4 regions of the Nonomuraea maheshkhaliensis genome follow, and region 2 is predicted to be linked to each of the others. Evidence: riboswitches for the same ligand, from Rfam matches in the RefSeq annotation. Region 2 holds a riboswitch; each other region holds the start of a gene.
The links. Region 2 has a riboswitch for cyclic di-AMP ahead of ABFX54_RS31600 (CHAP domain-containing protein). Riboswitches for the same ligand answer to the same signal wherever they lie in the genome.
Positions count from the first base shown of each region.

Region 1 (3,200 bases), on a different contig from region 2:
GACCCACACCTGCGTGATCCCGATCTCCGAGCAGCGCGCCCAGTGCGCGCCCGGCGACAAGCTGACGCCCGCCGCCCAGGCCGGCATGAAGCCCGGTGACCGCATGGTCTCCTTCGACGGCCAGAAGATCGGCTCCTGGGACGACGCCACCCGCCTGATCCGCTCCCACGGCCCCGGCCCGGTGCGACTCGGCATCGAGCGCGACGGCAAGCCGATGACGCTCAGCGTCACGCTCATCGCCCAGGACCGGCCCAACCTCGAAGACCCCGAGAAGATCGACAAGAACGTCGGCTTCCTCGGCGTGCTGCCCACCGAGGTCATGGAGAAGCAGAGCCTCGGCCAGGTCGTCGGCTACATGGGCGAGCTGACCGCCCGGGTGGCGGGCTCGCTGCTCAACCTGCCGGAGAAGATGGTCGGCGTCTGGCACGCGGCCTTCTCCGGCGACGAGCGCGACCCCGAGGGCCCGGTGGGCGTGGTCGGCGCTGGCCGCATGGGCGGCGAGATCCTCGCCTCCGACCTGTCCACCGAGAAGAAGATCGCCATCTTCGTCAACCTGCTGGCCGGCTTCAACCTGGCGATCGGCATGTTCAACCTCATCCCGCTGCTGCCGCTCGACGGCGGTCACGTCGCCGGGGGCCTGTGGGAGGGCATCAAGCGGGCGTACGCCAAGGTCATGAAGCGGCCGGAGCCGGCCTACGTCGACATCGCCAAGGTGCTGCCGCTGACGTACGCGCTCGCGATCGTGATGATGATCATGGCCGGTCTGCTCGTCTACGCCGACCTGGTCAACCCGCTCACGCTGACCAACTGACGCCCCCTGAACATGACGCGGGGCCCGTGCCGTCTCCTCGGCAGGGGCCCCGTTCGGCTTTCCCGGCGTCAGTTCATCGAGATGTGCACGTGGTCGAAGTGGTTCTCGGTGATGCTGCCGCGGTTCGACATCGTTCGCCAGCCCGACCCGTGGTTGATCCGCTGCTTCCAGATCACGTACTTGACGCCCAGCTTGCCCTTGTTCGCCAGCGCCCAGTCCGCCAGCCGGTCGCCGAGGGCGTTGTTGGCCGCCGACGGCATCGAGCCGCCCGTGCTCATCATGAAGTCGCAGGCCCGGCCCAGCGGGTGCTCGCCGCTCGCGCCCGCGCGGAAGCAGCCCACGGAGAACGGCAGCGCGAAGTTCTTGGCCACCTGGGCCTTCATCAGCCGCGTCCGCGGGGTGATGTGGTCAGGGCCGGACGGCAGTTGCGGCGCCCACGAACCGTCGGAGTTGCGGCCCGTCGCGAACGGCACCAGATCCTTGAGCTTGTCCTCGATGTCGTCGATGACCTTCTCGGCGTCGTCGCGCTGACTGTCCACCTCGGCCGCGTCGGCCTTGATCCTGGTCGCCAGGGCGGCGGCCTCCTTGCTGGCCTTCTCCTTGTCGTCCTTGGCCTTGGCCACGCTCTGCACGACCGCCTGCTGCTCGGCCGTCAGCTGTTCGAGCAGGGCGGCGCTGCTGCCGCGCTCGGGGGTCATCAGGAAGGGGAGCGAAGGATCGGCGTTCTGGTAACGCAGGCGGGCGATCTCGGCGACCCGCTGCTCGGCCGTGGCCAGCGTCTGCTCGGCGGTGGCCAGCCTGGCCTTGGCCGCCTCGGCGGCCTGCTGGGCCTTGGCCAGCTCGACGCGCCTGAGGTTGTACTTCTCGATGAGCTTGTCGACCTTGGTGTTGAGCTGTTTGAGCTGCGCCCGGAGCTTCGCCTCCGAGGGTTTGGGGGCGGCGGACGCCGGAATCGCCGGAAGGACGGCGACGGCGGCGGCGGTGATCAGACCGATGGCAAGAGTCGCGGGGGACGAAGCCGCCACGTAGGTGTTCCTCTCCCTCTGCCGGCCGGGTTAGCTGACGGGTTCGGGCATGGGAGTGCGCCCTACCACCGAAGCGGATTCACCCCAGGTGCGGTTTCGGGTCCCCGGCTCCCGGGCCACGCGCCCGGGATTAGGCAAGCGACGGCTGTTATGGCCGGTGCTTATGGGGATATTAGTGGTAGATCACGAGTCATGCGACCTTAAGAGGAAATCAATTAGTGATCTACTTGTGATCGAAGCATGCGCGCCGCCTCCTCCGGCAGCACGTCGTTGACGAAGGCGCCCATCGCCGACTCCGAGCCGGCCAGGAACTTCAGCTTGTTCGGCGCCCGCCGGATGCTGAACAGCTCCAGGTGCAGGTAGGCCAGCTCCCTGTCCTGGCGTACGGGCGCCTGGTGCCAGGCCGAGATGTACGGCATCACCACGCCGAACAGCCCGTCGAAGGCCCGCAGCACCGAGGTGTAGAGGGGGGCGAACGCCGCCCGCTCCTCCTCCGTGAGCGCCGCCAGGTCCGGCACCTGCCGGTGCGGATACACGTGCACCTCGAACGGCCAGCGCGCGGCGGCCGGCACGAACGCCGTCCACAGCTCGTTGGCGGCCACCACCCGCGTCCCCGCAGCCCGCTCGGCCGCCAGCACGTCGGCGAACAGGTTGCCCGGCCCCCGATGGCGGGCAGCCGCGCCGAGTTGCAGCTTGGCCTTGGGCGTGACGTACGGGTAGGCGTAGATCTGGCCGTGCGGATGGGCGAGCGTGATGCCGATCTCCTCGCCCCGGTTCTCGAAGCAGAAGACCTGCTCCACGCCGTCGATCCCGGAGAGCTCGGCCGTGCGGTCGGCCCACGCCTCCATGACCAGCTCCACCTGGGCGTCGGAGAGCCTGGAGAAGGAGGAGGAGTGGTCGGAGGTGAAGCACACCACCTCACACCTCCCCACGCCCGGACGGACCTCGCTCAGTCCGCCCACCTCCTGATAAGTCCCGAAATTTGTGGAGAAAGAGGGGAAGCGGTTCTCGAACACCACCACGTCGTAGTCGTGCGCCGGGATCTCCGTCGACCGCTCGTCCGACGACGGGCACAGCGGGCACTCCGACGTGCCGCCGGTCGGCAGGAACGTACGCGTCTGCCGGTGCCCCGCGACCGCGATCCACTCCTCGGTCAGCGGGTCGTAGCGCAGCTCGGAGGCCACCGGCCGGGGGTCGAGCGTCCGCCGGTCGATCGCGCTCCTGTCGGCGTCGTCCCGCCGGTCGAAGTAGATCAGCTCCCGGCCGTCGGCCAGATGGGTGATGGTGCGCTTCACTGCGAGCCCTCCGCGATGATCAATTGCCCGGCCCTTTCGGCCAGGTCGGTGCGTGCGTCCTCGGGCAGC
Region 1 covers NZ_BAAAMU010000035.1:73,433-76,632, forward strand. The annotation lists gene ABFX54_RS23985 (M50 family metallopeptidase) at 1-811, shown strand, start outside; gene ABFX54_RS23990 (coiled-coil domain-containing protein) at 880-1,836, opposite strand; cyclic di-AMP (ydaO/yuaA leader) riboswitch at 1,842-1,983, opposite strand; gene galT (galactose-1-phosphate uridylyltransferase) at 2,052-3,131, opposite strand; gene ABFX54_RS24000 (DeoR/GlpR family DNA-binding transcription regulator) at 3,128-3,200, opposite strand, start outside.
Region 1: linked by a shared signal. The riboswitch ahead of ABFX54_RS23990 (coiled-coil domain-containing protein) and the one ahead of ABFX54_RS31600 (CHAP domain-containing protein) in region 2 are both predicted to bind cyclic di-AMP.

Region 2 (3,200 bases):
CCGGCCATCAACCAGATCGAGCTGCACCCGTACCTGCAGCAGCGGGAGCTGCGCGCCTTCCACGAGGCCAACGGCATCCTCACCGAGGCGTGGAGCCCGCTCGGGCAGGGCAAAGGGCTGCTCACCGACCCGGCGCTGACGGTGCTGTCGGACAAGTGCGGCAGGACGCCCGCGCAGATCGTGCTGCGCTGGCACCTGCAGCTCGGGAACGTGGTCATCCCGAAGTCGGTCACTCCGGCGCGGATCAAGGAGAACATCGACGTCTTCGACTTCATTCTCGACCCGGAGACGATGGCGGCCATCGGGGCGATGAACAGGGGGCAGCGCATCGGGCCGGATCCTGACACGTTCAACGTGACATGACTGGCGGTTCACCGCTTTGTGACGGGAGAGGCTTGGGGGGCTTTCAGAGCTGGCCCGATTTATCCCCACATAACCATATTTTTACCTTTCCTGTACGATCTGCGGCGTGCGAGAATTCACCTGGGGAATAGCGGCGACCGGCGGCATCGCGCGTACGGTGGGGGCGGCCATAGCCGCCGAACCGGGCATGCGGGTGGGCGCCGTCGGCTCACGAGACCTGGCCAGAGCGCAGGCTCTGGCCTCGACGCTGGAGGCGGAGTCGGCCTACGGCTCCTACGAGCGGCTGTGCGCCGATCCGGCGATCGACGCCGTCTACGTGGCCACCCCGCACGCCCAGCACCTCCAGGTGGCCGAGGCCGCCATCGCCGCCGGCAAGGCCGTGCTCTGTGAGAAGCCGCTGGCGGCCACCGTGGACGACGCCGAGAAGATGGTGCGGCTGGCGCGCGAGGCGGGCGTGTTCCTGATGGAAGCGATGTGGATGCGGTTCAACCCCCTCATCCAGCAGATCGCGGCCGATCCGCGCTTCGGCGAGCTCCGCTCGGTGCAGGCCACCTTCGGCTTCGCCGCCCCGTACGATCCCGCGCATCGCCTGTGGGCGCAGGAGCTGGGCGGCGGCGCCCTGCTCGACCTGGGGATCTACCCGTTCAGCCTGGCTCAGCTGCTCCTCGGCACGCCCTCGGGCCTCAGCTTCACCGGCTCCCTGGCCCCGACCGGAGTGGACGCGGAGGCGGCCGGCACGTTGCTCTACCCCGGCGGACGGCACGCTCTCGTGGCGGCCTCGTTGCTGGGGAATTACCCGAACATGGCCAGTGTTGTGGGTACTCAGATGCGGGCGGACATCCCGGCGCCGTTCTGGGCGCCGAAGCGGATCCTCCTCACCGGGCCCTCCATGGAGCCGGAAGAGCACGTTCTCGATCCGGCGGACAACGGATACGCCGGGGAGCTTCGCGAAGTCCGCGCCGCCACGGCCGAAGGCAGGACCGAATCGTCGATCATGCCGCTTGATGAATCCCTTGCCATGATGGGACTTCTGGCCGACGCGCGCAGACAACTCACCTGACTGCGCTTTTATGGATTTGTAATCCTCTTGCCTCATGTATTACCTTATGAGGCATCTTGAGGCATACGCCCGGTTTGTCCGGCTATGTCTGACCATCGCACGAAAGATCACAGGATCGTCCTGTGACCGCTGAATCCGTCTTCGTACGGAACCGGGGACCCATGTCCTTGGGGTGAATCGGCACTCCGGTGCCGTAGGGCAGCTTCCACGCCCGAACCCGTCAGCTAACCCGGTAAGCGGCATGGAAGCAAGGAGCAACCCCCTCGATGGCCAAGTACCGTCTTACCGCTGCGCCCAAAACCGGCATCACCCGCGCCCTCCTGGGCGGAGCCATCCTGGCCTCCGCCCTCGGCGCCCCTCTCGCGGCCAACGCCGACACCGCGACCGGAGTAGCCGCGGCCACCGCCGCCAGGCACCCGGACTCCGCCACCGCCGCCCACAAGGCCGGTGACAGGAGCGAAGAGACCAAGGTCAACGTCACGGCCGACCAGGTCCTGTCCCTGGCCAAGGCCCAGATCGGCACCTCCGAGAACGCCGCCGGCGGCGGCACCAAGTACCAGCAGTGGTACGCCAACTCGAAGCGCGCCGCCGAGACCATCGCCCGCGACGGCGGCAACCGCAACGCGTACCTGAACGCCGCCTGGTGCGCGATGTTCGTCTCCTGGGTCGGCGAGCAGACCGGTGCCCGCCCGCAGGTCGGCTGGGACGCCTACACCGTCGCCCACGCCAAGTGGTTCCGGGCCAACCACCGCTTCGGCGACGTCGCCAAGCCCGGCGCCGTGGTCTTCTTCTCCTGGAAGGGCAGCAAGTCCCTCAGCGACATCCAGCACGTCGGCTTCGTCGTGAAGGACAACCAGAACGGCACCATCTCCACGATCGAAGGCAACACCGGCAACGGCCGGGTCGAGGAGCGCGTCCGTCCGAAGTCGCAGGTCGTCGGCTACGGCTACCCGGAATACGCCGCCTGACAAACCCGCCCACCCGAGCGCGCGCCCCACGAGGGGCGCGCGCTCGCGCCTTTCCGGAGGTACGACGCCCGCGCGGGGGCTTCGGGGGCAACTGCAAGGCCTTCCACACGGGGGCGCTTCGCGCCACGAGGTTCCAGACAGCACTCCCCGAGGGGGCGCCCGCCCCCTTTCGATCCCCCGACCCCCCGCTCGCTCCGCTCGCCACAAACCACCTGCCCTGACTACCGGACGGGTCCAGGTGTCGTCAGTAGAAGTCGGGGCCACCAATGCACCCACCGACGCGAGGCAGTGGCTGACCTGATAGATCGCGCACGACCCACACCAGGGGACGAACACGTTGTCACTGGTGAACAGGCGGTCTGCCGCACTGGGCGCGTTTGTCTTCGACGTGGATGACGGCCAGATCGTGCCCGTCCCGGTCACGCTTGCCGCGGCCGAAGAGGCCGACCGTGAAGTCGTCGTGGTTCTCCAGTTCACTGGGATCGACGTAGGTGAGAATATCGGGGTGGTGGCCGGTCACGACCCAGCCGGGCGCGTCGTCGAGGTCGGTGATGTTGAAGTCTCCGGCCGGTGTGCCTGGGCGAACGGGACCGTACTCCCGCAGAAGGGAGGTCGCCTGCTGCTGGAGATCCGCCGCCGGCTCCATCAAGATCACGCAGGTACCGTGGGCGAACAGCACCCAGGACTTGGCAAGGTCCAGGAGGTGACGCCAGGTCTCGATCATGGCCGCTTGGTCCATGCGCGGCAGCGCAGCGGTCGCCGGTGACAAGCCAAGCTCGGGCTCCCGCAGGGCCTCCGCCGCTGGTCCT
Region 2 covers NZ_BAAAMU010000056.1:34,015-37,214, forward strand. The annotation lists gene ABFX54_RS31590 (aldo/keto reductase) at 1-363, shown strand, start outside; gene ABFX54_RS31595 (Gfo/Idh/MocA family protein) at 470-1,423, shown strand; cyclic di-AMP (ydaO/yuaA leader) riboswitch at 1,541-1,677, shown strand; gene ABFX54_RS31600 (CHAP domain-containing protein) at 1,690-2,391, shown strand; gene ABFX54_RS31605 (hypothetical protein) at 2,732-3,115, opposite strand.

Region 3 (3,200 bases), on a different contig from region 2:
TCTCTCTCAAGGAGATGATGAGCATCGACGGCACGGTCGGCGCGGCCATCGTCGATCACGGCAGCGGCATGGCGCTGGGCACGCTGGGCGGCTCCAAGGACCTCGACCTCCAGATCGCCGCGGCCGGCAACACCGAGGTGGTCAAGGCCAAACTCCGCACGATGGACTCGCTCGGGCTCAAGGAGAGCATCGAGGACATCCTGATCTCGCTGGGCACCCAGTACCACATCATCCGCCCGATCACCGGGCGCGGCGGCAAGGGGCTGTTCCTCTACCTCGCGCTCGACCGCTCGCGCGCCAACCTGGCGCTCGCCCGGCACCAGTTGCGGGGCATCGAGGAGAAGCTGGAGATCTGACAGCGCCGTGGCCCGCGCGCGGCGCGGGCCACGGCTCGCCGCCTCAGGCGGAGGTCAGTTTGGTGATCTCGGCGGTGAAGGCGGGCCAGAGCTCGCGCGGCAGGTCGTGCCCCATGCCGGGGTAGGTCACCAGCCGCGCTCCCGGGACGGCCGCCGCCGTCGCCCGGCCGCCGGCCACGGGGACGAGCGGGTCGGCCTCGCCGTGCAGCACCAGCGTCGGCACGCGCACCCCCTTCAGCCCCTCCGTACGGTCGCCCGACGCCATGATGGCGGCGAACTGCCTGGCCGTGCCCGCCGGGTCGAAGCTGCGGTCGAAGGAACGCCCGGCCATCTCCGTGATCCGCTCGCGATCCAGCTCGTAGCCGGGCGAGCCGATGACCGCCCACCGCTCCACCGCCTGCTCAAGCGCCGACTCGCGGTCGGCGGGCGGGCGGCCCATGAGCGCCGCGGAGGCGGCCTCCGTGGGCGGGGCGACGGACGGGGCGGGGGTGGACATGATCGAGGTCAGGGTCAGCACCCGCTCGGAGTGGCGGATGGTCAGCGCCTGGGCGATCATGCCGCCCATCGAGGCCCCCACCACGTGGGCGGACGGCCAGCCGAGCACGTCCATGAGGGCCGCGGCGTCGTCGGCCATGTCGTCCAGCAGGTAGGGGGCGGGCGCTCCCGCCGCGGGCACGCCCGCGTCGTGGAAGTGGGTGGACAGCCCCACGTCGCGGTTGTCGTACCGGACGACGTGGTGCCCCTGCTCCGCGAGGAGCTCACAGAGCCCTTCGTCCCATTGGATCAGCTGGGCGCCGAGGCCCATGATGAGGAGCAGGGGCCGGCCCTGCGGTGAGCCGAAGCTCTCGTAGGCGATGTCGATGCCGTTCGCGGCTGCGCGGTTGGTCACGAAGACCAGAATGACATTCTGGTCTTGACTCCGCAAAGGCGGACGTCGGGGGTCAGCCCTGGGATCAGCTCTGAGCCTCGTCCTGCGGCGGGGTGGCCGGGTTGTGGTCACGCTCGGCCCACGCGCGGGTCGAGAACGGGACCGGGTAGTTCTTCTTGCCCGGGCCGTCGCCCCACTTGGTGATGACGTAGTCGATCTCGATGTGGCCCTGGCCGCCGACGCCGTCCACGCCCAGCGTGCTGGAGTTGAACCGGCCGCCGGTCAGCTCGGCGAAGGTCTTGGCGTCGAGGTCGAGCATGATGCCCCGGTTGGAGGGCTCACCGGGGCCGCGGTCGCCCACGAAGAAGGGCAGCTTCTTGCCCTTGTACATCACGTACCCCTCGGTCATGAGGGGCCAGCTGGGGCTGGCGGCCAGCCCTTTCTGCATGGGCTTGCCACTGGCGGGGAGGCCGGTGTCGCCGGCGCGGCCCGAGGCGTCGTCCCAGAAGTACGAGGCCGTGGTGGAGCCCTTGAGCAGGACCTTCTCGTCCGTGCCGGTGGCGGCGTGAGCGGCCGGGCCGGCGATGGTCAGCGTGCCGATGGCGATTGCGGTAAGGAGGGTGAGGGAACGCAGGCCAGAACGGGCAGACATGAAAAGGTAAACCCTTCGCGAGGGGACAAGGGAGTTTGCGCCCATGGGGGAATGGCGCGTAGCGGGAAATCACCTGACGTCGCTACGCGATACGCAAAATGACGAGCCTTTGGAGAAGGGGGCCGCTCTAGTAGGCGGCCGGCACGCGGTCCGGGGGTGTGACACGCTGATGCATGGGGTATTCGGTCCTCTCCATCACGCCTACCGGGTTAGCTGACGGGTTCGGGCGTGGAGATGCCCTACCGGCGTGTGGCCGGATTCACCCCATGAGGTGGGTCCCCGGTTCCCTGGGTTCGGGATTCGGCGCCAGTCGGCAGTCTCTTTGGGTAAGGACTAGGTCACCGGCTGGTAATGGCCGTTACTCTAACTATGGAAACGGACATACGCAAACGTTCCACCACGAACAGGTCGAAAGATCTACCTTCGTCCGGGAATGAAGAAGGGGGCACGGGCATGCCGTACCCCCTCGGATTTTTCCGCCTCAGCCGCCGCTCTTGCGCCTGAACGATCTCTTACTCGCAGCCGGACCGTGCGCCCCGTGGATCTTCGAAGGGTCGACGCCCCTGCCACCCGCGCCCGAGCCCGCGGCCTGGCTGCGCTTGCGCTCCAGTGCCTCGCGGAACTTGCGCTTCATCTCGTCCTCGGGAGTTTCGCTGACTTCCGGCTCCGGTGTATCCGCCATGAGGACCTCCAAGGTGTTGGGGACACTGACAGCTTCGCATGACACCGCTTACGACGCGAAACCGGCCTCGAGGCGGTTCAGGCACGGCAACCCTCACCGCTCTCCGGACGCGGTGAAGGCCAGCAGCCGGAACACCGGATCGGCGGCGCCGTCGCGCCCCTGGCCGTGCCCCGCGAACCGGGCCTCACCGCTGAGCACCAGCCCGTGCCCGGCGGCCACCTCGACCACGAGTTCGGCCCGGTCCGGCGGATCCTGCCGCCCGCCGGGCCCGTGCGCGGCCCGCTTGTCGACCGTCGTGACGAACACTCCCCCGGGCCGCAGCACCCGAGCGGCCTCGGCGATCACCGGGCGGGCGTCGTCGAGCAGGTGGAGCAGCCAGATCGTGGTGACCGCGTCGACCGAGCGGTCACGCACGGGAAGCCGGCGCCCGTCGCCCAGGACCACGTCGATCCGGCCGGCGGCCACCCCGGCCATCCCGGCCGAGGCGTCCACACCGAGCACGCGCAGCCCGAGCCCGGCCAACTCCCGGCTCACCAGGCCGGTGCCGCAGGCGATGTCGAGCAGCGTCCCCTCGCCGGGCAGGCCGTGCGCGGCCTGGCCGGCGAGCATGCCCGTGCCGACCAGATCGTGCACGGCCTGGGC
Region 3 covers NZ_BAAAMU010000086.1:36,357-39,556, forward strand. The annotation lists gene ABFX54_RS39610 (hypothetical protein) at 1-356, shown strand, start outside; gene ABFX54_RS39615 (alpha/beta fold hydrolase) at 400-1,245, opposite strand; gene ABFX54_RS39620 (hypothetical protein) at 1,310-1,876, opposite strand; cyclic di-AMP (ydaO/yuaA leader) riboswitch at 2,060-2,192, opposite strand; gene ABFX54_RS39625 (DUF5302 domain-containing protein) at 2,358-2,558, opposite strand; gene ABFX54_RS39630 (class I SAM-dependent methyltransferase) at 2,652-3,200, opposite strand, start outside.
Region 3: linked by a shared signal. The riboswitch ahead of ABFX54_RS39620 (hypothetical protein) and the one ahead of ABFX54_RS31600 (CHAP domain-containing protein) in region 2 are both predicted to bind cyclic di-AMP.

Region 4 (3,200 bases), on a different contig from region 2:
GCCTCACCAGCGTCTCCTCGCCGAACCGGTCGGCGAGGAAGCGACACGCCAGCCACGCCTCCTGGTACGCGCGCGCCGGCCGCGCCGGGTCCCGGCCGTCCGCCGCGAAGTCCGCGGAGCCGGGCAGCGCGTCCGGCAGGCGTCCCGCGCGCACCTCGGCGGCCAGTTCGGCGGCGACGGTCGTCACGGGCAGCCCGGCGTCGCGGTAGCCCACGTAGTCGGCGAACCCTTCGTACAGCCAGATCGGGAGCCCGTCGGTGCCCGCTGCGACGTGGGTGAGCTCGTGGGCGAGCACGACGTCCTTGCCGGTGGGGGTGAGGGTGGCGAAGAGCTCGGGAACGACGATCACGCGCCCGCCGTCCGCCATCGCGGCCAGCCCGTCGACCCGGGCCACGCGCGCCAGGCGGGCGGCCTCCTGGGCGGAATCCGGCACGATCACCAGCGGGCGCACCGGCCTGCCGAGCACTCGGGCGACCCTGAGCCCCGCCCTGTCGGCCCTCACCGCCAGCTCCTCCAGCCCGCCGCCACCGCTGCCGCCGCCGTCCTTGCCGTCCCCGCCCTTGCCGCCGCCCTTGTCGTCGTCCGCAGCGCCGCGGGCGTCTTCACCGCCGCTACTGGCGCCGGAGCCCACGACCGTGGAGAGCCGTCCGCGGCGGATCACCGTGCCGCGGCCCGGCCAGAGGTCGCGCGCCTCCGGGGGAAGGATCGGGGAGTCGTGGAGCGGCGCGCCGCCGGAGGCGATGAGCAGCAGGCAGGCCACCACGGCTCGTCGGCTCACCTGCTCGGACACGAAGCCCGATCGTAGCCGGACCCGCACGGACTTCATCCCGGCCGAGCCGGCGCCGCCCTCACCGGCCCGGTCCGCACCGCCGTTCCGGCCGCCCGGCCCGTCGGGGGCGCCATCGGGACGTGCCATGGGGTCTTGTACGTGCCTGGTGGGTGGCCGTAGGTGCGCTGTGAGGGCCGGGGACGAGCCGCGGATGGGCCGGGGACGGGCCGTGGGCGGCCCTGGACGTGCGAGAGCCCCGTCCGGATCCGGGAAGGCTTTCCGTGGATCCGGGCGGGGCTTCTTCACATGCCGGGACGGACCGCGCCGACGAATGACGACCGGCGCCAACCGCCCAGCTTGTCGATGCGCACCCGTTCGCCTGTCCGAGGCGAGTGGATCATCTTGCCCTTGCCGACGTACATGCCGACGTGGCCGAGCCCGTTGAAGAACATGAGATCACCGGGCTTCAACTGCCGCCAGGAGATCTTGTTCCTGATGCGGGCGAACTGGCTGCTCGCCACCCGCGGGAGCTTCACTCCGGCTCGCTTCCAGGCGAACTGGACGAGACCGGAGCAGTCAAACGAACCAGGTCCTGTGGCTCCGTACCGGTACGGGTCACCGATCTGGTTCTTGGCCACGGCGACGGCCTTGCGGGCCTTCGCTTGCTGCCGAGCGACCTTGGCTGCCCTTCGCTGGGCGGCCGTGACCTTCTTCGAGGTCTTGGCGGTGGTTTCCGCCTTCACCGTCGTGACGGTCGATTCGCTCGTCGTCTCCGCCTGAGCCGTCGGAGCAAGGAGGATGGCACCTCCGGCCGTCACGGTCATGGTGAGCGCTACGCCACTCAGGGCAAGGCGGGACAGACGGGGGTTATGCAGGGAGCTGGACAGGATTTCTCCTTGTGTCTTCCACGAACGCCTACCGGGTTAGCTGACGGATTCGGGCCTGGAAGTCGCCCTACGGCGCGATACGCGCGCCGATTCACCCCTGATCCCTGGGGAAACGTGGGATCGCTGGGTCCCCGGCTCCGTGCCTCCTGGCTGCACGGATTCGGCAGGTCGAAGCCCCGGTGAAATGACATGGGGATATCGGGGAACGACCGGCGGATTTCTATCTGTCGCACATCGGGAGGGGACCGATGCGGGTTCGCGGGGCCATGGCTTGTGCACCGCGACGACGCCAGAAGCTACGCCGGAAGTTCAAGGATCGGCAAAGCGTGAGCCCGGCTGTAAAGATCAGACAGAGGACTTTGTCAGATTCGAAACCCCTGCTGGAACACCAGGTTATGTTATGGAAATGTGACCCTGCTCACACTTGTGCGAGCCCAAGATTGTCAGGCCCAAGTTGTCGCTTATGTCACAGATTTCCCGCTTAAATCACGCGTTCGGGGCCCGGGAGCGCTCCCGGGACTTCTGACCGGCTTGAGGGACAGTCGCGGCAGATTTCCGGATATGTACGGCGGCGGCCGTAGGCATCGGCACAGGCCGCGAGGCGATTCCAAAACGCGACTCCGCCTCGTGAACGATGATCCATAGTAGGAAGAGGCGGAAAAAATCCCGCCGCCGGCCGAGAGCGGCCGGACGACGGGACAGGAAACCAGTCGCTACGGACGCACGGCCCCCACCAGCGTGCTGCCGTACGACGAGAGCTTGACCACCTTGACGACGTCACCCGTCTGCGGCGCGTGCACGATCTGCCCGTTGCCCGCGTAGATGCTGACGTGCCCGAGCCCCGCGCTGAAGATGAGGTCACCGGGCTGCAGCGACTTGAGGTCCACCTTGCGGTTGGCCCCCCACGCCCACTGCTGCCACGTCGTACGGGGCAGCGAGACCCCGGCCGCCCGCCAGGCCGCCTGGGTCAGCCCCGAGCAGTCGTACGAGCTCGGCCCCGTGGCGCCGAACCGGTACGGCTTGCCCACCTGCGCGAACGCGAACCGCAGCACCGCAGCCGCGCTGCCCGAGGCGGGGCCGGTGTACTTCAGGCCCACGCTGTTGGGGTTGCCCGGGTTGTAGGCCCCCAGTTTCTCCAGCAGCTTCTTCTGGTCCTTGATCAGCTTGAGGATCTCCGCGCGTTCCTTCTCGACGGCGTCGCGCTCCTTGTCTGCGTCCTGCAGCGCCTTCTGCGCCTTGCCCCGCTCGACCTTCAGGCCCCGGTTCTCCCGGTCGAAGGCCGCCAGCTTCTCGGCCTTCTCCTGCGAGACCTGCCCGGCCAGGGCCAGCCCGGCGAGCATGTCCTGCGGGTTGGGCGAGCCGAAGATGCCGGGCCACGAGGTGACGTCGTTGCCGGCCTGATAGCTGGAGACCGCCATGCCGACGACCTCGGCCCGCAGGTCCGCGACCGTGGCCAGCTTGCGCTTGTAGCTCGCGTTGAGCTCGCCGTACGTGGACTTGGCCTTCTTGTAGCGCTCGGTCGCCGTGTTGTAGCGGTCGACGAC
Region 4 covers NZ_BAAAMU010000102.1:825-4,024, reverse strand. The annotation lists gene ABFX54_RS42465 (gluzincin family metallopeptidase) at 1-916, opposite strand, end outside; gene ABFX54_RS42460 (C40 family peptidase) at 1,072-1,593, opposite strand; cyclic di-AMP (ydaO/yuaA leader) riboswitch at 1,667-1,832, opposite strand; gene ABFX54_RS42455 (C40 family peptidase) at 2,370-3,200, opposite strand, start outside.
Region 4: linked by a shared signal. The riboswitch ahead of ABFX54_RS42460 (C40 family peptidase) and the one ahead of ABFX54_RS31600 (CHAP domain-containing protein) in region 2 are both predicted to bind cyclic di-AMP.